Regions from separate parts of the Streptomyces sp. NPDC052036 genome, predicted to be linked through region 3. Evidence: riboswitches for the same ligand, from Rfam matches in the RefSeq annotation. Region 3 holds a riboswitch; each other region holds the start of a gene.

What was found. Region 3 has a riboswitch for cyclic di-AMP ahead of AB0L95_RS22610 (NlpC/P60 family protein). Riboswitches for the same ligand answer to the same signal wherever they lie in the genome.
Region 1: another riboswitch for cyclic di-AMP. It lies ahead of AB0L95_RS03355 (M23 family metallopeptidase); the one in region 3 lies ahead of AB0L95_RS22610 (NlpC/P60 family protein).
Region 2: another riboswitch for cyclic di-AMP. It lies ahead of AB0L95_RS29770 (NlpC/P60 family protein); the one in region 3 lies ahead of AB0L95_RS22610 (NlpC/P60 family protein).

What each region holds. Positions count from the first base shown of each region.
Region 1 is NZ_JBFAWW010000001.1:705,865-713,223, forward strand. Features, by position in the region: gene AB0L95_RS03335 (DUF5998 family protein) at 1-353, opposite strand, end outside; gene AB0L95_RS03340 (GNAT family N-acetyltransferase) at 396-3,200, opposite strand; gene AB0L95_RS03345 (HPr family phosphocarrier protein) at 3,373-3,654, shown strand; gene AB0L95_RS03350 (GntR family transcriptional regulator) at 3,913-4,608, opposite strand; gene AB0L95_RS03355 (M23 family metallopeptidase) at 4,808-5,560, opposite strand; cyclic di-AMP (ydaO/yuaA leader) riboswitch at 5,573-5,785, opposite strand; gene AB0L95_RS03360 (pitrilysin family protein) at 6,010-7,359, opposite strand, start outside.
Region 2 is NZ_JBFAWW010000027.1:68,128-75,486, forward strand. Features, by position in the region: gene AB0L95_RS29755 (C40 family peptidase) at 1-160, opposite strand, end outside; gene AB0L95_RS29760 (hypothetical protein) at 629-982, shown strand; gene AB0L95_RS29765 (tellurite resistance/C4-dicarboxylate transporter family protein) at 960-1,928, opposite strand; gene AB0L95_RS29770 (NlpC/P60 family protein) at 2,078-3,250, opposite strand; cyclic di-AMP (ydaO/yuaA leader) riboswitch at 3,259-3,428, opposite strand; gene pcrA (DNA helicase PcrA) at 3,680-6,202, shown strand; gene AB0L95_RS29780 (peptidoglycan DD-metalloendopeptidase family protein) at 6,256-7,359, opposite strand, start outside.
Region 3 is NZ_JBFAWW010000016.1:98,272-105,630, forward strand. Features, by position in the region: gene AB0L95_RS22605 (PP2C family protein-serine/threonine phosphatase) at 1-653, opposite strand, end outside; gene AB0L95_RS22610 (NlpC/P60 family protein) at 882-2,408, opposite strand; cyclic di-AMP (ydaO/yuaA leader) riboswitch at 2,416-2,589, opposite strand; gene AB0L95_RS22615 (hypothetical protein) at 2,979-3,506, shown strand; gene AB0L95_RS22620 (hypothetical protein) at 3,617-3,814, shown strand; gene AB0L95_RS22625 (PP2C family protein-serine/threonine phosphatase) at 4,048-5,238, opposite strand; gene AB0L95_RS22630 (SRPBCC family protein) at 5,412-5,897, shown strand; gene AB0L95_RS22635 (cytochrome P450) at 6,029-7,264, opposite strand; gene AB0L95_RS22640 (FAD/NAD(P)-binding oxidoreductase) at 7,303-7,359, opposite strand, start outside.

The DNA of each region.
Region 1 (7,359 bases), on a different contig from region 3:
GTGTACGACTCCGGGTTGGCGACCATGCGACTGACGACGACCGACGAGATCCGGCCGAGCTTCACCGACTCCGTCGACGTCGTGGCGTACGGCGACGGGGAGGTGTCGTCCGCGGCCTGCTCGTCGGTGTGGCTCACGATGAAGCGGGTGTCGGTGAGGACCAGGACGGTGACATGGCGACGGACCTCGTTCGCGTCGAACGTGGTCTCCTGGTGGACCAGGTACGACCGAATGGGCTCGCCGCCCACCGCGGCTTCCACCGCTTCGGCCACGAGAGCCGGGTAGTAGCCGCTGCGCTCGATCGCCGCGCGCAGACCCTGGGTCGTCGTACTGGTCTTGGCCATGACGTCCATCCTACGGGGACGCACTGACTGCGAGGCACCGCTCGTCACCGCTCAGTACGGCGGGAGGGTCCGCGGGCCGAGGTCGCCACGGGCCGGCGGCGGCGCGAGGCGCACGGAGGCGCCGAGCACGCTGAGGCCGCGGGGGGAGACGACGACCGGTTCCAGGGTGACCGCGACGATCTCGGGGTGGTCGGCGACCAGCCGTGACACGCGCAACATCAGCTCCTCGAGGGCAGGTGTGTCCACGGGGGCGGAGCCGCGCCAGCCGAACAGCAGCGGCGCCGTCCGGATCGACCGGACCAGAGAGGCGGCGTCGCGGTCGGTGACCGGAATCAGGCGGTGCGCCATGTCGTCGAGCAGCTGCGAGGCGGCCCCGGCGAGCCCGAAGGACAGCACGGCGCCCGCCCCCGGGTCGATCACGGCCCGTACGAGGGTGTCCACGCCGCGTGGTGCCATGCCCTGGACGACCGGCCGCAGCTCCTCCGGCCTCCCGAACAGGTCGCTCAATTCGGCGTACGCGCGCCGCAGTTGCTCCTCGTCGGCCAGGTCGAGGCGGACCCCGCCCAGGTCGGCGCGGTGCCGCAGATGCGGCGCGGTGGCCTTGAGGGCGACCGGGTAGCCGATCGCCAGGGCGGCCCGGGCGGCGGCGTCGGGGGTGGGCGCGGGCAGGGCCCTGCGGGCGTGGATGCCGTACCGGGCCAGCAGGTCGCAGGTCTCGTCGGTGCCGAGCGTGAGGCCCTGGCCCCGCGCGAGCAGCCTTCCGATGAGCGCGGCGGCGCCCTTCTCGTCGATGTCGTCGTACTCGGGCACCTTGCCGGGCTCGGCGGTGTCGCGTCGCCACTGGGCGTATCTGACCGCTTCCGCCAGTGCCCGGACGGCGCGTTCGGCGGCGGGGTAGGCGGGGATCAGACGGGCGTCCGACGGGGCCTGAACCGTGGCGGGCGGCGGTCCCGCCGGGCGCGTGAGGTCGGTGCGCCGGCCCTGGGGCGAGGTGCTGGCCGCGGCGGACAGGGCCTCGGCGAGCCCGCCCAGCTCGACGTGGACCACGAGCACCGGCTTCGCGGGGGCCGCCGCGGCGGCCGAGCGGAGGGCCTGCGCGAGCGCCGCGTCCCCTGCCGAGGCCTCCCCCACCGCCGGGATGGCCGTCACGACGACGGCGTCGCAGGCGTCGTCGGCGAGCGCCGCGGTCAGCGCCCGGTGGAAGTCCTCGGCCGATGCCGCCGTCGTCAGGTCGAGCGGCGGCAACGGGCGCAGCCCTTCCGTCAGGCAGGCGTCGTAGGTCAGCAGGCCGAGCGACTCGGAGTTGCCGAGGATCGCCACCCGGGGCCCGGCGGGCAGCGGCTGGCGGGCCAGCAGCAGCCCCGCGTCCACCAGTTCCGTGATCGTGTCCACCCGGATCACCCCGGCCTGCCGCAGCAGCGCGGAGACCGTGGCGTGCGGCAGCCGCGTGGCGCGTACGGCGTGGCCCTGGGGGGCGCCTCCGTGTCGCGCGCCCTGCACCACGACCAGGGGCTTGGCGGCGGCCGTGCGCCGTGCGAGCCGGTTGAACTTGCGCGGGCTGCCGATGGTCTCCAGATACATCAGGGCGACATCGGTTTCCGGGTCCTCGTACCAGTACTGGAGGACGTCGTTGCCCGAGACGTCCGCCCGGTTCCCGGAGGAGACGAAGGTCGACACACCGGTGACCCCGGTGACGCCTCCGCCGCGCCGGTGCAGCCGTGAGAGCAGCGCGATGCCGATGGCGCCGGACTGGGCGAACAGCCCTATGCGCCCGGTGCGCGGCATCTCGGGCGCGAGGGAGGCGTTGAGCCGGACGTCGGGTGAGGTGTTGATGATCCCGAAGGCGTTGGGCCCGATGATCCGCATCCCGTACGACCGCGCGAGGCGCAGCAGATCCCGCTGGCGTTCGCGTCCGTCCGGCCCGCTCTCGGCGTATCCCGCGGAGATCACCACCAGGCCCTGCACCCCGTGCTCGCCGCACTCGGCGACGGCCTCGGGGGCGTGCTCCGCGGGGACGGCGACGACCGCGAGGTCCACCGGCTCGGGGATCTCGCGGACGGAGCGGTGGGCGGGGACCCCGTCGAGTTCCTTGCGGTCCTCCTCGAAGGCCTTGTTCACCGCGTACAGGCGGCCGGTGTACCCGCCGTCTCTGAGGTTGTCGAGAACGCTGCGGCCCACTCCCCCGGGTGTGCGGCCCGCGCCGATCACGGCGACCGAGCCGGGGGCCAGCAGTCGCTGCACCGACCGTGCCTCGGCCCGCTGCTCCCGCGCCCGCTGCACGGCCAGCGACCGGTCGGTGGGCTCCAGGTCCAGTTCCAGGCGTACGACGCCGTCCTCGAAGCTGCGCTGCTGCTGGTACCCGGCGTCCGTGAACACCTTGATCATCTTGGAGTTGGCGGGCAGCACCTCGGCGGCGAACCGGCGGATGCCGCGCTCCCTCGCGACCGCCGCGATGTGTTCGAGGAGGGCCGACGCGACCCCGCGTCCCTGGTGCGCGTCCTGCACGAGGAAAGCGACCTCGGCCTCGTCGGAGGGCGCGGAGGCGGGCATGCCGTCGGCGCCGATCCGGTCGTAGCGTACGGTGGCGATGAACTCGCCGCCGATCGTGGCCGCGAGTCCCACCCTGTCCACAAAGTCGTGGTGCGTGAAGCGGTGGACGTCCCTGGCGGACAGACGTGGGTACGGCGCGAAGAAGCGGTAGTACTTCGACTCGGCGGAGACCTGCTCGTAGAAGCTGACGAGGCGGTCGGCGTCATCAACGGTGATGGGCCTGATGCGTGCGGTGCCGCCGTCGCGGAGCACCACGTCGGCCTCCCAGTGGGCGGGGTACTCATGCCGGTCCGACGCGGTCTGCATGGGCCCCAGAGTACGGCTCGCGTCCGGCGACGACGCGAGGCAGGCTGGGGGAACCGTGCGCGGACCGTCCAGCATGCGGACCCTCCGGGGAGGGGGCTTCCGTCCGGTCCGGGAACCCTTCACCATATGGAAAACTGGTCTAGACAACCCTGAAACCGAAGGGCAGCAACACATGGCTGAGCGCCGCGTCAACGTCGGCTGGGCCGAGGGCCTCCACGCCCGTCCCGCCTCCATCTTCGTCCGGGCGGCAACGGCGTCCGGCGTCCCCGTGACCATCGCCAAGGCCGACGGCAACCCCGTCAACGCCGCGTCCATGCTGGCGGTCCTCGGGCTGGGCGCCCAGGGCGGCGAGGAGGTCGTCCTGGCCTCCGACGCGGACGGCGCGGACGCCGCGCTGGACCGTCTGGCCAAGCTGGTCGCCGAGGGTCTCGAGGAGCTCCCGGAGACCGTCTGACCCTTCGGACACCCCGGTCACGAAAGCCGCGTCACCCCTGAGGGACGCGGCTTTCGCCGTCTCCCGGCAGCGGACCCGGCGGGCTTCGCGGCCCCGAGGGCGGCATCTCCACCCGGCGCGCGCGAGAAATTCGGCGCGGTCGCGAGAATTCCGCACCGCACCCGGAAATCACGTACGCCGGATTTATCGGGGCACGCGAGAACGAGGGCAGCCGAAATGGGCTTCGCGGAATATCCCTCTTTGTATACGGCGCCTGTGTTAATGCCGGGCTCCCGACACGTTTACGGCATGTTGCGAAGTCCTCACTCGGTCCGCGCGGTCGCCCGCGCCGGGCAGACGCAGCCGGTGCGCGGCGGTCGCGCGCTCGGTGTGCAGTGCCGTGATGGCGCGCGCCCGCTCACTGTCGCCGCGCGCGACGGCGTCCACGATGCCGCCGTGCTCGGCCCAGGACTCCACGGGGCTGACCGGCGCCTCGACCGTGTACATCCAGGCGATCTTGTGCCGTAGCTGACCGAGCGTCGAGGCGAGCACGGGGCTCCCGCAGGACTGTGCCAGGGTCTCGTGGAACCAGCCGCCCAGCGAGCGCAGATCCTCGCTGGGGCCTCTCCTGACGCGCTCCTGACCCAGTCTGACCAGGCCGCGCAGCACCTTGAGATGGGCCTCGGTGCGACGCTGTGCGGCGCGCGCGGCCCCCAGCGGCTCCAGCAGCATCCGCATCTCCAGAAGGTCGGCGGCCTCCTGCTCGGTGGGTTCCGCGACACATGCGCCCGCGTGTCTGCGGGTGACGACGAAGCCCTCTGCCTCCAGGGTGCGCAGGGCCTCGCGGACGGGGACGCGGGAGACGCCGTAGCGGCGGGCGAGGAGTTCCTCGGTCAGCCGGCTGCCGCGCTCGTAGAGACCCGCGACGATGTCGTCACGGATCGCCGTGCATACCGAGTGCGCCGGAATACGCATGCCCGACCACCGCCTTAATCCCCGTGAAACGTCCCCGGTCGACGTGTGTCCAGCCGACTCTATTGCAGCGCGCCGGAATTTCCGACGGCAGGCCGGAATCCATGGATATTTTTTGGACAGACAGGAGTTCGAAACGACGAAGGCCCCGGCTGAGGGGCCGGGGCCGTCACCTTCACGGGCGCCGTGCGGCGGCCGGCGGTCAGACGTTCACACCGTGCGACCTGAGGTAGGCGACCGGGTCCATGTCCGAGCCGTACTCCGGGGTGGTGCGCGCCTCGAAGTGGAGGTGCGGCCCGGTCGTGTTGCCCGTGGCCCCGGAAAGGCCGATCTGGCCGCCGGGGGTGACGTGCTGGCCCACGGAGACACCGATGGACGACAGATGGCCGTACTGCGTGTAGGTGCCGTCGTTCATCTTGATGACGATCTGGTTGCCGTACGCGCCGCCCCAGCCGATCTCCACGACCGTGCCCGAGCCGACCGCGTGGACAGGCGTGCCCGTGGCGGCGTGGAAGTCGATACCGGTGTGGGCGCCGGAGGACCACAGGGAGCCGCCGGTCTTGTAGCCGGTGGAGACGTACGAGTGGTAGATCGGCGCCACGAACGCGTTCAGCCGCTCACGCTCGGCCTCGCGGGCGGCGCGCTCCTTGGCCTCGTGCTCTTTGCGCGCCTTCTCCGCCGCCTCCCGGCGCGCGGCCTCGGCGGCCTTCTTCTGGTCGGCGGCCTGCTTCTGTGCGGCGGCCTGAGCGTCGATCTTCGCCGCGACCGAGTCGCCGAGGGTGACGGCCCGCATGAGTCCCGTCTCCTCGACGGGGTGCCCGGCGGCGAAAGCCGGGGCGGCCAGGGTGCCGATGGCCCCGGTGGTGGTGAGCGCCGCGACGCCCATCGCGTTCGTGGCCGTACGCTGCATACGGCTCGGACGGCGGTGCTTCCCGGTGGCGCAGGTGAACGCCATGAAGTGGCTGGTCCTTTCCTTCCCTCTCGCCTACCGGGTTAGCTGACGGGTTCGGAGCAGGAAGGTCTCCTACGGGCTGGCGCCCGATTCACCCCAGGGACTGCGTGGGCCCTTCCGGCCGCGAAGGCGACGAGAGCGGGCCCCTCCGGCCGCGAAGGCGACGAGAGAAGGTGGGTCCCCGGCTCCCCTGGCTCGCGCCGTACGGGGACTCGGCGATGACTGTCCGGTGCCGCGGGTGCGGCGCACTGCCTGACGAACAGCCCGACAGACGCTAGAAGGGCCCTCTGTCCCCCGGCAAACCGAGCGTGGGGTTTGTAGCGCATCCCACAGGGCAGAGGGGCAGCCTCTATGGCAATACGGACAAAACCCAAGGAGAAGGGCCCTGATGACGGGGGACGTCACCAGGGCCCCTGCGGAACGTCGCCGTTCCGGACGCCTGCCAGGAGCGTCTACTCGGCCCGTACGACGTGCACTTCGCCGATGCCGAGCGCCTTGACGGGCTCCTCGATCTGCGCGGCGTCACCGACCAGGACGGTCACCAGACGGTCCACCGGGAAGGCGTTCACGACGGCGGCCGTGGCCTCGACCGTGCCGGTGTCGGCGAGCCTCTGATAGAGCGTCGACTGGTAGTCGTCCGGCAGGTGCTGCTCGACCTGGTCGGCGAGCGAGCTCGCGACGGCGGCCGCGGTCTCGAACTTGAGCGGCGCCACACCCACCAGGTTCTGCACGGCGACATCGCGCTCGGCGTCCGTCAGCCCCTCGGCGGCGAGCGTGCGCAGTACCTTCCAGAGGTCGTCGAGCGCCGGGCCGGTGTTCGGCGTGTCGACGGAGCCGCTGATGGCCAGCATCGCGGCGCCGGTGCCGTCGGGCGCGGAGCGCAGGACCTGGCCGAACGACCGCACACCGTAGGTGTAGCCCTTCTCCTCCCGCAGGACGCGGTCCAGGCGCGAGGTCAGGGTGCCGCCGAGGCAGTACGTGCCGAGCACCTGTGCGGGCCACACCCGGTCGTGGCGGTCCGCGCCGACGCGGCCGATGAGCAACTGCGTCTGGACGGCCCCGGGGCGGTCCACGATGATCACGCGGCCGGTGTCGTCGGCGGTCACCGGGGGCACGGGGCGCGGCTTGGCGGCCTCCCCCGTCCAGGCCCCGAGGGTGTCGCCGAGGAGCGCGTCGAGGTCGACGCCAGTGAGGTCGCCGACCACGACGGCGGTGGCCGTGGAGGGCCGCACATGCCGCTCGTAGAACCCGCGGACGGCGGCCGCGTCGATGGTCTCGACCGTCTCCTCGGTGCCCTGACGCGGGCGCGACATCCGCGAGGACGCCGGGAACAGCTCCTTGGAGAGCTCCTTGGCGGCGCGGCGGGCCGGGTTCGCCATCTCGTGCGGGATCTCGTCGAGGCGGTTGTGCACCAGGCGCTCGATCTCGCTCTCGTCGAACGCCGGTGCCCTCAGGGCGTCGGCGAGCAGCCCGAGCGCCTTCGGGAGGCGGGAGACGGGCACTTCGAGGGACAGCCGCACCCCGGGGTGGTCGGCGTGCGAGTCGAGGGTGGCGCCGCAGCGCTCCAGCTCGGCGGCGAACTCCTCGGCGGAGTGCTTGTCGGTGCCCTCCGAGAAGGCGCGCGCCATGATCGTGGCGACGCCGTCGAGGCCGGCCGGCTCGGCGTCCAGGGGTGCGTCGAGGAGCACCTCGACGGCGACGACCTGCTGGCCGGGGCGGTGGCAGCGCAGCACGGTCAGGCCGTTGTCCAGGGCGCCGCGCTCGGGTGCGGGGAACGCCCAGGGCCGGGCCGTGCCGGGCTG
Region 2 (7,359 bases), on a different contig from region 3:
CGACCTCGGCCTTGGCCTGGGCCGGGGAGAGCGGGGGCTCGGCGTACCCGGTGCCGTCGAAGCCGGTCGCGGTCGCTGCTCCCGCGAGGGCGATCGTGGCGGCGGTCCGGACCGTGGTCCCGCCGAGCGAACGCTGCCTGGGCTTACGGTGCGCTGCCACCTGAACCGTCACGTCCTTTCCTACGACCGCCGGGGCGACGGACGGGGCCACGCGTCCGGCGGCGGCCCGCACAGGGGGAGCAGGCCGCCGCCGGACCTTCTCGGCGGTGGTCCCGGCGGCCGCCCCTGGCGCGGGCGGCGGTGGGGAGCCGGTCACCTGGTGGAGGACGCTAAACCGGACCGTGACCGCACCGTGACGCAATGTACGGAAGTGGCTCCAGCGGACTGACGGTGACCGTATGCGACCGCGATCCCGATCCGAGGCCGCCGACTTCACGCTGTGCGATGACCATTGCGGCGGTTCCGCGACACAGGGAGGTCGCGGAGTGCTATAGGCCGCATATATGCGCCCTCGCGGGTGCCTCGGGGCGGCGTCCGGGAGACCGTGCCGCCCCCAGCGCTGTAGCCGCCGTCACACCTCGTGGCCCGGTGTCAGAGCCTTTCGCGCCCCTCACTAGGCTCCGGCTTCATGGACGTACTCATCCATCTCTTCGTCGGCCTGCACATCGTCGGCATCGCCGCGCTCCTCGGCGGCTTCCTCACCCAGATGAAGGCGATGGGCCGGGGCACCGCCCGCTTCGTGCCCGGAATGCTGCACGGTGCGCTGACCATGCTGGTCACGGGTGTGGCGCTGGTCGGCCTCAACCAGGCGGAACACCACCACATCAACACCATCAAGATCGGCATCAAGCTGGCCCTGCTGATCGTGATCCTCGGCCTGGTCTATGTGAAGCGCGACGAGGAACAGGTCGAGAAGCCCCTCTTCGCCCTGGTCGGCGCGCTGACCACGGTGAACGTCTTCATCGCCGTGCTGTGGACCTGACGCCGCCCGCCACGGACCCGGCGGCTCCCACGAGGACCGCGCACCAGACGGCCACCGCGATCCACAGCAGCACCTGACCGGGGCCGCGCAGCCAGGACGCGTTGAGGGCGCCGGCGACGGACAACGCCGCCACCGCCGTCATCCCCATCGGGAAGACGGTCGACCACCGCCGTACGTCGTAGCGAGGGCGCGGCCGGCGCAGCTCGGCCGTCGCCAGCACGCAGTAGCAGACGAAGGCGAGGGCGAAGAGGGCGATGGTGACGCTCCGCAGGACATCGGTGTCGTCGATGTTCCAGAGGTAGAGGCCGGAGTGGGCGGCGTGGATCAGCCGCGACCCGGCCACCGCGGAGAGGGCGAGCGCACCGCCCGCCACCCACTGGTCGCCCGCCCCGGCCGTCACCTGCCGTCGGTCGAAGCACCACAGCCCGATCAGGTAGAACACCAGTCCGAACCAGAAGAACACGAGCGCCAGATGGGCGAGCCAGGTCACCCGTACAGCCGCGGCCAGCACCGCCCCGAGCACCGCGATCGCCTCCGCCGCCACACAGCCGAGGAACACCGCCCCGGACATACCGCGCTCCCAGTCCTGTACGACCGGGAGGACCAGGGCCGCCCACAGCACGACGGCCAGCACGAAGAGCGCCTCGGCGAGCTGCTGCCGGCCCAGGAGTGAGAACCGGGTGCCCAGCACGGCGGTGGCCGGGACCACCGCGAGCGCGGCCGGGGAGCCGACCGGCCACTCCAGGCGCGCCCCCAGCAGCCGCAGAGCGATGACGGCGGCCACTCCCAGCCAGGCGACGCCCGCCAGCGCGAGGGCGATACGGGAGAGTAGCTCGTACCCGGTCTGGTGCAGCCCGACCGACAGGATGCCGGTCGCCATCACGGCGGCCCCGGTGGCGGGCGGGCGCTGCGCCCGCCAGGTGCGGAGCGCGGAGGTGCCAGACATGCGCCCGATGCTAGGGACGTGCGCCCGGCTTGCGTGCGGGGCACGCGCGCGTGAAGCCCGAAAACAACCCCACGCGCGCGTGAAGCCCGCAGGCAGCCCCGCGCACCCGGCCGTGCCCGCGCGGCGCACAGCACCCGGCGCCGTAGGACTCAGGCCGGCCGCACCACGCTGTGGATGATCGACGCGCCGCCGTAGTAGACGGACTCCTCGCGGACATAGGCGCCCGGCTTGGGAGCGTGGATCATCATGCCGTTGCCGATGTAGATGCCGACGTGGCTGATGTCGTCGTAGAAGAAGATCAGGTCGCCCGGCCGGGCGTCGGCGAGCGGCACCGTCGTGCCGACGTTCACCTGGTCGTACGTGGTGCGCGGAAGCGTGACCCCGGCGGTCTTCCACGCGGCCTGGGTCAGGCCCGAGCAGTCGTAGGACCCGGGGCCCGTCGCGCCCCACACATACGGCTTGCCGATCTGCGCGCGGGCGAAGGCGAGGACCTTCGCGGCCTGCGTGGCGTTCGAGGAGTCCGTCGCGGCGGACCCCGAGGAGGGGTTCGTGGTGGAGGACCCCGTGGAGCCGGTCGAGGCGCTCGGCGACGACTGCTGGGCTGCCTTCTGCTCGGCCGCCTGCTGCCGGGCCAGCGCATCCGCCTGGCGCTGGGCCTCCTCCTGCTTCTGCTTCTCCAGGGTGGCGAGTCGCGCCTTCTCCTGAGCGTTGAGCTCGGACAGCGTCCGGCGTGCGGCGGAGAGCTTGTCCTGGACGTCCGTCTTGGCCGTCCGCAGGGCCGTCTGCGACTCGGTGAGCGTCCGGAGGCTGTCGGCGGCCTCCCGCCGCTTCTTCATCGTCGCGGCCTGGTCGGTGACGTACTGGTCGACCGCTTCCTTCTGACGGCCGGTGAGCCGGCTCATCAGCTGCGTCTGGTCGAAGTAGTCCTGGGGGTTGTCGGCCAGCAGGAAGGTGGCCGTGTCGGGGGCCGAGGACCCGGTCCGGTACTGCGCGGCGGCGAACGAACCCAGCTGCTCACGCGCGTCGTTGAGCTTCTGTGTGCGCCGGGCGACGTCGTCGAGGAGCCTGTCGACGTGTCTGCGCTGCTCGGTCGATCGCTCCTTGGCCGCGTTGTACTTCTCGGTGGCCGACTCCGCCTGGCGGTAGAGGTCGTCGACCTTCTTCTCGACCTCCTCGATGCCGGGCTTGCCGTCGGCGGAGGGCGCGGCCTGGGCCGTCTGCGAGAGCAGCGCCACGGAGGTCAGGGCCGCCGTCGCGAGGGCGGGGGTGCGTATGCCCGCGAGGCGTGGGCCCGAGGGGCGGGACTTGCGGTGCGGCGCCATGAAAGGCGTCTCCTTCCGTGCACCGCCTACCGGGTTAGCTGTCGGGTTCGGGCGGGTGGTTCGGAAGGTGTGTGCCCTACGGCCGAGTCCCCGAGGACACTCGGCCGATTCACCCCAGGTCGGGTGGGTCCCCGGCTCCGGCCGCCACACGGCGCACCGGACTCGGCGGAGGCCGCACGGCCCGGCGACGTTCGCCGGTGGGGGTCGTGCGGCCCGCCCGCACGCTAGCCAACTGCTGTGGCTCCTGTGAAGGTTGATGCGAGATATGCCCGATACATTTCCGTGATCTCGGCTACGGAGGCATGCGCCGGGCGCGTACCGTGAGCGGGCAGGCCCGTACGGTGACGCGTGCGGCGCCGGTGCGGTCCGGGCGCGGAGTTTCCGGGACGGCGGCCGGTTGTCGGTGGAGCGCCCTAGACTCGGAGAGCGATGAGCAGCCTCTTTGACGACAGCTTCCTGGCGGACCTTCAGGCCGACTCGGCCCCGGAGGAGGAGTCCCCGCCGCCCGAGGACGATCACACTCCGGAGCCGATTCCGGACGATCTGTTCGGCGGGCGCTTCGACGCGCCGCCGGCCCGGGACACCCACTACCGCGACGGCGCGCCCCGCCCGGTCCTCGACCCCCGCGCCCTGGTGGAGGGGCTGAACGAGAACCAGCGCGCGGCGGTCGTGCACGCCGGCTCTCCCCTGCTCATCGTCGCCGGCGCCGGCTCCGGCAAGACCCGGGTGCTCACCCACCGCATCGCCTATCTGCTGGCCGAGCGGGGTGTGCATCCCGGGCAGATCCTCGCGATCACCTTCACCAACAAGGCCGCGGGCGAGATGAAGGAGCGCGTCGAGCAGCTCGTCGGCCCGCGCGCGAACGCGATGTGGGTGATGACCTTCCACAGCGCGTGCGTCCGCATCCTGCGCCGCGAGAGCAAGCGGCTCGGCTTCACGTCCTCCTTCTCGATCTACGACGCCGCCGACAGCAAGCGTCTGATGGCGCTCGTCTGCCGTGACCTGGACCTCGACCCCAAGCGATTCCCGCCCAAGTCGTTCAGCGCCAAGATCTCCAACCTGAAGAACGAGCTGATCGACGAGGAGGACTTCGCCGCGCAGGCCGCCGACGGCTTCGAGAAGACCCTCGCCCAGGCGTACACGCTGTACCAGTCGAGGCTTCGCGAGGCGAACGCCCTCGACTTCGACGATCTGATCATGACGACGGTCAACCTGCTGCGCGCCTTCCCGGACGTCGCCGAGCACTACCGCCGCCGCTTCCGCCACGTCCTCGTCGACGAGTACCAGGACACCAACCACGCCCAGTACGCCCTGGTCCGCGAGCTGGTCGGCACGTCCGAGCACCCTGTGGACGTACCGCCCGGCGGGGACGACCTCCAGCCCGCCGAGCTGTGTGTCGTGGGTGACGCCGACCAGTCGATCTACGCCTTCCGCGGCGCCACCATCCGCAACATCCTCCAGTTCGAGGAGGACTACCCGGACGCCACCACGATCCTCCTGGAGCAGAACTACCGCTCCACGCAGACGATCCTGAGCGCCGCCAACGCGGTCATCGAGCGCAACGAGTCGCGCCGCCCCAAGAACCTGTGGACCAACGCGGGTGCGGGCGCGCGGATCACCGGCTATGTCGCCGACACGGAGCACGACGAGGCGCAGTTCGTCGCCGACGAGATAGACCGCCTCACCGACCGGGGCGAGGCCAAGGCGGGCGACGTCGCCGTCTTCTACCGCACCAACGCACAGTCCCGTGTCTTCGAAGAGGTCTTCATCCGCGTCGGCCTGCCCTACAAGGTCGTCGGCGGCGTCCGCTTCTACGAGCGCAAGGAGGTCCGGGACGTCCTCGCCTACCTGAGGGTGCTGGCGAACCCGGAGGACTCCGTTCCGCTGCGGCGCATCCTGAACGTGCCGAAGCGGGGCATCGGCGAGCGCGCCGAGGCCATGATCGACGCCCTGTCCCAGCGGGAGAAGGTCAGCTTCGCGCAGGCACTGCGCCGCGTGGACGAGGCGTACGGCATGGCGGCCCGCTCGACGAACGCGGTCAAGCGGTTCAACGCGCTGATGGAGGACCTCCGGACCATCGTGGAGTCGGGCGCGGGCCCGGCCACGGTCCTGGAAGCCGTCCTGGAACGCACGGGCTATCTGGCCGAACTCCAGTCCTCGACCGACCCCCAGGACGAGACCCGCATCGAGAACCTCCAGGAACTCGCCGCCGTGGCCCTGGAGTTCGAGCAGGAGCGCGGCGAGGCCGCGGCGGCACCAGGGGCCGGAACCCCGGGGGCCACGCTGTCCGAATTCCTGGAGCAGGTCGCCCTGGTCGCCGACTCCGACCAGATCCCCGACGAGGAGGAGGGCGGCGGCGTCATCACGCTGATGACCCTCCACACCGCGAAGGGCCTGGAGTTCCCGGTGGTCTTCCTGACCGGCATGGAGGACGGCGTCTTCCCGCACATGCGCGCGCTCGGCCAGACCAAGGAACTGGAGGAGGAGCGCCGCCTGGCGTACGTGGGCATCACCCGCGCACGGGAGCGGCTCTACCTCACCCGGTCCGCGCTGCGCAGCGCCTGGGGCCAGCCCTCGTACAACCCGCCCTCGCGCTTCCTGGAGGAGATCCCGGACCAGCACGTGGAGTGGAAGCGGACGGGCGCCTCGTCCGCGCCGGTCTCCTCGGGTCCCGTCTCGGGTGTGGCGGCCTCCCTGTCCTCCTCGCTGTCGTCGGCCCGGTCGCGGTCCTCGGCCGCGGGCGCGTCCGGTTTCGCCACGCGCCGGGGCGGTGCGACGGAGCGGCCGGTGGTCTCCCTGGCGGTCGGCGACCGCGTCACGCACGACCAGTTCGGCCTGGGCACGGTGGTCGGCGTGAAGGGTACGGGCATCAACGCGGAGGCGACGATCGACTTCGGGGATACAAAGCCGAAGCGGCTGCTGCTGCGGTACGCGCCGGTGGAGAAGCTGTAGACCACAGAGGTGAGCCCCTCGCCGAACGACGGGGGCTCACCTCTGTGGGTCGATCAGGTGGGGTCCAGCCCGTGGCTGCGCAGCCAGGGCAGCGGGTCTATCGCGGCGCCGCCGTTGGGCCGTACCTCGAAGTGCAGATGGGGGCCGGTGGAGTTGCCCGAGTTGCCGGAATACGCGATCGGCTGGCCGGCCTTCACGACCGCCCCGGACGCGACGCGGTAGCTGGAGAGGTGGCAGTACCACGTCTCCGTGCCGTCCTTCGCCGTCAGGATCAACATGTTGCCGTAGGCGCTGTTCCACTGGGTGCGGACCGTGCCGTCGGTCGCGGCCATGACCGTCGTGCCGTACGAGACGGGGAAGTCGATACCGGTGTGCACCGACATCCAGTTGACTCCGGCCTGGCCGAAGTAGGCGCTGAGCCCCTTCTGGGTGACCGGCAGTACGAACTTCGGGCGCAGCCGCTCCTTGAGGGCCGCCTCCGCCGCCGCCTTCTTCTGCTCGGCGACCTGCTGGGCCTTGAGGTCGATGCGTTCCTGCGTACGGCTCGCCCGGTCCGCGAAGTCGTTCGCGCCCGCGGACAGGTTCTGCAGCTGGGAGTCCAGCTTGATGTTCGCGGTGGACGGTTTCACCGGCGCCGCGTCGGACGCGCTCGCCGTCGTCTCCTTGTGGTCGCTCCCGCCGCCGACGCCGACGGTCGCGGCGGCGATCCCCGCGACCCCCATCACACACGCCGACGGCACGGCGACGGTCAGCAGCGCGGAGCGCTTCGCCGGGGTACGGCGCCGGGAGCGGCCGGCCGTGCGGGACGCGGCACGCGAGGCCGACGCGAGAGTGATCTCTTCCTGGTCGTCGAGCAGAGGCGCGTCACCGGACGGCTCCTGCCGGGGTTCCGACTCGTCGTCCGCGGCGTGCTGCTCGTACGGAAGCTGTTCGAAGGCGGCGGTGGCCTGGTGGTCGAAGGTGTCCGCGGTGTCGAAGACCTGTGTCTCGGGGTGCTCGAAGGCCTGTGTGCCCGTCGGGTCGAAGGCCTCGGCCTGCTCGAAGTGCCCGGTCGCCGCCGTCTGCGGGTCGTGTGTCTCGTGCTCGGCGGTGGCGCCCGAGTTCCACTGGGTGGCGTCGTACGCCCCCGTGTCGAACCCCTGCGTGCCCCAGTCCCA
Region 3 (7,359 bases):
AGGCGGGAGGCGACCGAGGGCAGATCGGGCTGGTCGAGCACCGCTTCCCGGAATGCCCCGAGCAGCGAGGCGACGGTCGAGACCGCCGACAGCCCGTGCCCCTGCACATCGCCCATGACCGCCCGTACCCCGGTGGGGCCCTCGCGCACATCGAAGAAGTCGCCGCCGACGAGCGTCCCGCGCTGGGCCGCGCGGTACAGACCGGCGCAGTGGACCAGCCCCACCTGCTCGCGCAGCGGCGGAACCAGCGCGTTCTGGGCCGCCTCCGCGACCGTGCGTTCGACGTTGAGCTGGGCGTCGCGATGGCTGCGCACATACGACACGAACACGCTCAGCACGGCAACGAAGCTGATCGTGAGCAGGTCCGTGCTGCCCGGCCGGTCCAGGTGGAAGACGCGGGTGTGCTGCAGTCCTACGACGAGAAGGCCGAGCCCGGCGGTGGCCGCGGGCCCGTAGGACAGGACGGCCAGGGGCGGGATGGCTCCCAGAAGGAATCCGATGTCCAGCGGCGAGGGTGCGACCAGGCTCACGATGCCCACGATGATCAGCAGGACCACGGGCAGCACCTTCACCCACCAAGGGGGTGGCGCGCCGCTCAGCCAGCCTCTGCGGTCCCTCTTGCGGTGGATCCGCTCGACAATCGGGCCTCTCACATCCCCTACGCTGCTACGCGAAACCGCCTGCCGCAATGCCGACGGCCGCCGCGTGATCGGTCCGAACTCGCAGGTGGAACGGTCGGAACAGCCGCAGGGACGTCCCTTCGGACACACTCCGCCACCGGTGATCGACGAACGGTCGCCCGCGAGCCCGGTTGAGGTCCGTCGACGGCGCCGGGGGCGAACCGAGCACGCCCGCCCCCGGGTCACGTCACGCGGGTGGCCTCACGCGGGCCGCATCACGCTGTGGATCGCCGCCTCACCGGCGTAGAGGACCGCCTCCTCGCGGATGAAGGCGCCCGGGCCCGGAGCGTGGATCATCATGCCGTTGCCGGTGCTCAGGCCGACATGGCCGGCGTCCGGATTGAAGAACACGAGGTCGCCGGGCTGGATGTCGATGAGGGGAACCACCGTGCCGACCACCGACTGGTCGCGGGCCGCACGCGGGAGAGTCACCCCGGCAGCCCTCCAGGCGGCCTGTGTGAGACCGGCGGCGTCGTACGACTCGGGTCCGGCCGCGCCCCAGAGGCAGGGCCTGCCGATCTGCGCACGGGCGAAGGCGACCGCCTTCGCGTACTTCGTGTCGTACCCCGGCTCCTGCGCCCCGCCGATCCCCAAGGGGAGTCCGGCGCCCGATACGACCTCGGCGCCGGGCAGCGGTTCGGCGGCGGGGAACGGTTCGGCGGTGGGGAACGGCTGCGGGGTGGCGAGGAACGGTTCGGGGGTGGGCAGGAATGGTTCGGGGGCGGGGAGTTCGGGTGCGGCGGGCAGGGGGTCCATGGTCGGGAACGCCTGGGGGGCGGCGAGGAACGGTTCGGCCGCCGTGGGCAGTTGAGGGTACGTCAGTGGATCCGGGGTGAGGGGAGCCGCGGGGGCGGTGGCGTAGAGGCCCGCGTCGGGCGAGGCGGCCGGGAGGTCCATGCCGAGGGCGGACGGCTGCTGCCACTGCCAGGCCTCGTGGACCGCGAGGCCGTCCTGCCCCTCCGTCGAGCGCCAGGCGTCCATCGCGGGACTGGGCTCGACCGCCGGGGACGGCGTGCCCTGCCGCGCGGACCGCTGGGCCAGCAGGTCACGGGCCGCGGAGAGCCTCTGCCGGGTGTGCTCCTTGGCGGTCTGCGGGGCGGACGACTCGGGCTCGGCGGCCCCGGCGGGCGTGACCTGGGGCGTGTCCGGCAGCTTCGGCGGGGCAGCGGGCAACGCGGCCATGGGGCCGGCGGTCAGCTCCGCAACGGGGCCGGCGGTCAGCTCCGGGACGGGGCGCGCGGCCGGTTCCGCGACGGCGGCGGTCAGCTCGGCCACGGGACGCGCGGCCGGGCCGGCGGTGAGTTCGCGGTCGGGCCGATCGGCCAGGCCCAGCTCGCGGAGAAGGAGGACGAGGTCGCTCACCGGAATACTCGCCGGTTCCGAGGGCCGGGCCGAGGACGAGCTGTCCGGCATCCTGTCGCGCGGCAGTGCCGCCGGAACGGTCGGCCCCAGACTCAGACGCGCCGCCTCGAACCACTGCCGGGCCATGTCCTCGAGTGCCGGGTCGACGCGTCGGCGATCCTTGTCGAGTACCGGGTTGGCACGCCTCTGCGTCCCCGTCGCCACCGCGCGCGTCGCGTTGAAGGTTCCGCTGTCGGTCTCCGCCCGGTCGTACAGGCTGCGGATCCGCTGCTGGACCTCGTCGCGGCTCGGACCGTCGTCCTCGGTGAACCTGCGCATGCCATGGGGGCCGAAGCCTCCTGGGCCCGGGGTTCGCTCCGGCGCCATGGGGTCGTACTCCTTCCGTGCTCCGCCTACCGGGTTAGCTGACGGGTTCGGGCGGACGGATCCGGAAGGTGTGCCCTACGGCCCCTGCCTCGGCGAGCAGTTGAGCCGATTCACCCCGTGGTCGGTTGGGTCCCCGGTTCCGGTTGCGGTCGAGGTGCATCGGATTCGGCGGAGGCCGTGCAACCCGGCGAGGTTCGCCGGAGGGAGTCGCTTGGCCTAGCCGTCAACTTAGCCAACTTGTGTGCCTGGCGTGAAGATTGAAGCGCGAAATGTCCGATACCTAAGTGTGATTTTCGTCTGGGCGTTCCCATCGAGCTTCGCTTTTCACTGATCCGCTCCTCGACCGGTCGTCGCTTTCCGGGCGGAACGGAGCGCGAGGACGCTCGCGCGCCGCCCGGTGGCGCTGAGCGCCCCGGCCGGCAGGGCGCTTCGCTCGCGCCACCGGGTCCATCGGGGCCCGATTGCGCGCTCTCGCCTTATATTTCTGATATTCCGCTATTCGGCTGGTTAAGCATGATCAGTCCGGTGCTGCGGCACGATGACGTGGAGCGATCAGGAGGGTCATCCCCCATGCGACGCAGGCCCAAGGCGGACGACTCCGACGCCCGGGCGCGCATCGCCGAACGCCGGGCGCGTGCCGACTACACCGGCGGTGTCTACGGCTCCCTGCTCGCCGCCTCGGTGGTGGTCGGCGCCGGTACCCACGGCCCGTTGCCGCGGGGCGAAATGGTGCTGCTGCTGGTCAGCACCGGCGTGGTGTTCTGGATCGCGCATGTGCACGCCCAGCTGTTCGGCGCCCGCCTGGCGCAGTCGCGCCTGGACCGCGCGACCGTCCTGCATGTGTGCCGTGACGAGTGGCCGATCGTCAAGGCAGCCGTCCCGCCGGCCGCCGCGGTCGCCGTCAGCCCGCTGCTGGGCCTGGATCTGCGGGGCACGGTCTGGCTGTCGCTCTCCGTGGCAGTGGCGGGGCAGATGGGCTGGTCGGCCGCCGCCGCACGCCATGCCGGGGCCTCCTGGCGCCTGGTGGCCGTCTCTGCCGCGATCAACCTGGTGATCGGTCTGCTGATCATCGTGTTCAAGATCGCCGTGAAGGACTGACGGCGGAGCCGTTCACCTGCCCCAGGTGAGGTGCGGGGACGCACCGGGGCGGACCATCACGGGGAGAGGCGCACGTCACCCGCCCCAGGCCATCCGCGAGAGAGCAGCTCATGCGCTATGAGATCCGTGTCGACGGGCAGATGTCGGAGACGCTGGCCCAGGCCTTTCCGGAGCTGGAGCACGTCACCATGTCCGGCCAGACCCTCCTGTTCGGCCCCGTCCTCGACGATGCGCAGGTGTACGAGCTGCTGGCCCGCTGCCAGTCCCTCGGACTGCACGTCGTGGAGATGCGCCGACTGCCGGAGTGACGCAGACCGCGCCCGCTCACCCGTTCCGGGTGAGGCCCGCCGCCGGATGCCGTGGGCACGCTGAAGGCGCCAGGGGCCGCTGTCGGGGCACACGCCCATGGGCGGCTCTGCCCCCAAGGCCGGCTGGCTGGTCTTCGGCCTGGTGCCGCCCTCCCTCGGCGTCTTCTCGTACGTCGTCGTCCGCGGCAGGGACTCCGGGTCTCTCCGCCTCCTTCAGCACCTGAGGGTGCGGATCACCCGCCCTGCGGCTGGTTCTGCGGACGGTGACGGAAGCCGTCGGCGTGAATGATCCGCGGGTGCGGACGCCCGTGATGGACGCTCGGGGTCCGGCGCAGGGCGATGAGCGCGGCGTCGTCGTCCAGGCGCCCGCCGGTGTGGGAGAGCAGATCGCGACGGATGCGGTGCAGCAGCGTCTCGGGGCACTCCTCGGTCCACTGGGCCGCGCGGTCCGCGAGCGGATAGAAGCGGCCGGCGGCGTCCCGGGCCTCGATGACGCCGTCGGTGTAGAGCAGGAGGGTGTCGCCGGGCTCGAAGGAGAACACGTCCAGGTGGTAGTCCCCCGGGTGCGCCGAGCCGATCCCCATCGGGGGTGCCGGGTGCACGCTCGGGACGGTGACCACATGACCGGGGCTGAGCAGCAGCGGCGGAGGGTGCCCGCAACTGGTCATGCGGGTGATCGGGTCGCCGTCGGGGATCTCCATCAGCAGGGCGGTGGCGAAGCGTTCGCCCAGTTCCTCGGGCGGCTCGAAGTCGGCCAGATAGCGGGTCACGCTCTGCTCCAGGGTGGCGGCCAGATCCGGCAGCGACGACTGCCGATGGCCCGCCTCACGGAAGGCACCGAGCAACAGGGCGGCCTCGCCGATGGCCGAGAGGCCCTTGCCGCGTACGTCGCCGATCAGGACGCGCACCCTGCTGTCCGCGCGGGTGGCGGCGTACAGGTCGCCGCCGATCTGCGCCTCGTCCTCGGCCGCCAGGTACAGGCAGGCCACTCTCAGGGGACCGATGTGTTCCGGCAGCGGCCACAGCAGGACGTGCTGTGCCGCTTCGGCCACCGACCGGACCTGGGCCAGTTGTTCACGGTGCCGGTCCCTGATGGCGCAGTAGACCACGATCATCACCGACAGTACGAACAGGGTGAGGATCTGCACGATGTGGTTGGTGGTGCCCAGCCCGCCGTGCAGGACGGCGATGATGATCTGCGCTATCACGGCCAGTGCCCCGATGAGGCTGGACAGGCGGGGCCCGGCGAACGAAGACGTGAGGGCAGGCGCGATCACCAGTGCGGGGCCCAGATGGATGCTCTCGGGAGAGTGGATGTCCACCACCATGATCGCGACGATCAGCGCCAGGGGGAGCAGCAGGAGGGCATGGCTCGACTGCCACGACTCTCGTAGCCCCGCGACGGCCCTTTGCCGGAGACCCATGCCTACCACCCTGCCTCGCCATCGGTCGCACGGCCACCGGGTGAAGGCCGCGCCCGCCGACAGTCGGGGCGTCACCGCCGTAAACGGGTCCTCGCCGGGTACTCGGCGCGATGACCAGGATCCGAGCGGCGGGCCCCCGGCCGGTCGCGGTCGATCAGCCGAAGGAGGCGCAGATGAGCATGGTCAGGGAAACGGTGGAGGTCGAGGTCCCCCTCCGTACCGCCTACAACCAGTGGACCCAGTTCGAGGAGTTCCCGAATTTCATGGAGGGGGTCGAGGAGGTCAGGCAGCTCGACGACCGCCACACCCACTGGACCACCAAGATCGGCGGTATCCGCCGGGAGTTCGACACCGAGATCATCGACCAGCTTCCCGACGAGCGGATCACCTGGCGTACGACCAGCGGTGACACCCGGCAGAAGGGCTCGGTCCGCTTCCAGCGCGTGGACGACATGCACACCCGGGTGGAGCTCGTGATGGACGTCGAGCCCGCCGGGGCCGTGGAGCGGACCGCGGACACCCTGGGGGTCATCGACCGGCGCGTCAAGGGAGACCTGCGACGCTTCAAGCAGTTCATCGAAGAGCGCGGGAGTGAATCCGGAGCCTGGCGGGAACGGATCCGGCCCGGTGACTCCGGCAGCCCCGGTGCGATCGGCTGAGGCCGTGGCTCGGTGGCTCCGTGGCTCCGTGGCGCCTCGCCGTCTCCGGCGGCCGGGGCGCCGCGGTGCGTCACCGTCTCCGGGCGGCCGGGGCGCCGCGGTGTGCCGTGGGCGAGGGGGCGGACGTTCGCTCAGGGACGCAGATCGCCGAAGCTGATCCGCAGGTGGCGCGGTCCGCGCAGCACCGCGTTCTGCCGGTAGGGAGGTGGGTCTTCCACCAGGCGGGGGTTGTCGAGGCGGCGGGCCAGTTCGGCCAGGGCGATCTGCGCCTCCAGTCGCGCGAGCGGCGCGCCGAAGCAGCTGTGGATGCCGCTGCCGAAGCCCAGATGCTGGATGTCCCCGCGGTCGGGGTCGAACCGGTCGGGGTCCCTGAAGCGCTCGGGGTCCCGGTTGCCCGCGGCCAGCACCAGCCAGATCCGCGATCCCTTCGGGATGGTGATCCCGCGTATCTCGATGTCCGCGATGCAGGTCCGCTGCGGCACGAGCTGCACCGGTGGCTCGTAGCGCAGCAGTTCCTCCACGATGTTGACGGCCAGTTTGGGGTCCTCGCGCAACCTCTCGAGGTACTCCGGGTGCCGCAGCAGGGTGAGCATGCCGTTGGTGATCAGGTTGACGGTCGTCTCATGGCCCGCGATCAACAGCAGCACCGCGGTGCTGAGCACCTCCATCGTCGTCATGGTGCCGCCCGGGCCATGGCTCGTGACCAGTTCGGACAGCATGTCCCCGGTGGGTTCCTTGCTCCGCTGCTCGACCAGCTGGGCGAGGTACATGCCCAGCTCCATCCGTGCCTCCTGCGCCGCGCGCCCGCGCTCGGCGTCGTCCCTGCCGGTGTCCGGGTCAAGACTCGCCACGATCGGGTCGACCCAGGCACGAAAGCGCGGCTCGTCCTCGCGCGGCACGCCGAGCAGCCGGCAGATCACGGTCACCGGGAAGGGATACGCGAACTGATCGACCACATCGATCTCCCGGGCCTCTCCGAAGCCGTCGATCAGAGCGGAGACGATCTCGGCGAGTTCACCGCGCATCGATTCGATCTTGTAGGGGCTGTGCGGGGGGCCGAAGGGGCGGTTGGCGATCCGGCGCAGCCGGTCGTGCTCCGGCGGGTCCTGCCGGATGAAGCTCGGCGGCAGCCCCGTCTCCGACGCCCCGCCCGCTTCGTCGGCGCCCGCGGCGGCGAGGTTGGCGGCGTCGGAGCTGATCCTCGGGTCGTGCAGCAGGTTGAGGATGTCCCAGTAGGAGCTGACGAGGTACGGGCCGCCGTCCTCCTCGTGCAGCACCGGGGTCTTGTGGAGCTCCTTGTACAGCGGATACGGGTTCGCGCGATGGGCGTAGTCGGTGATCTGGCGCAGGAGCGAGTGGTGCGTCATGAGGGGTCCTCGGGGCGTGAGGTCGGGCCGGCTGTCGGTCAGTGGTGGGCCGGGGTGAAGACCAGCCGCCGATCGGTCGGCGAGTAACCGCTCAG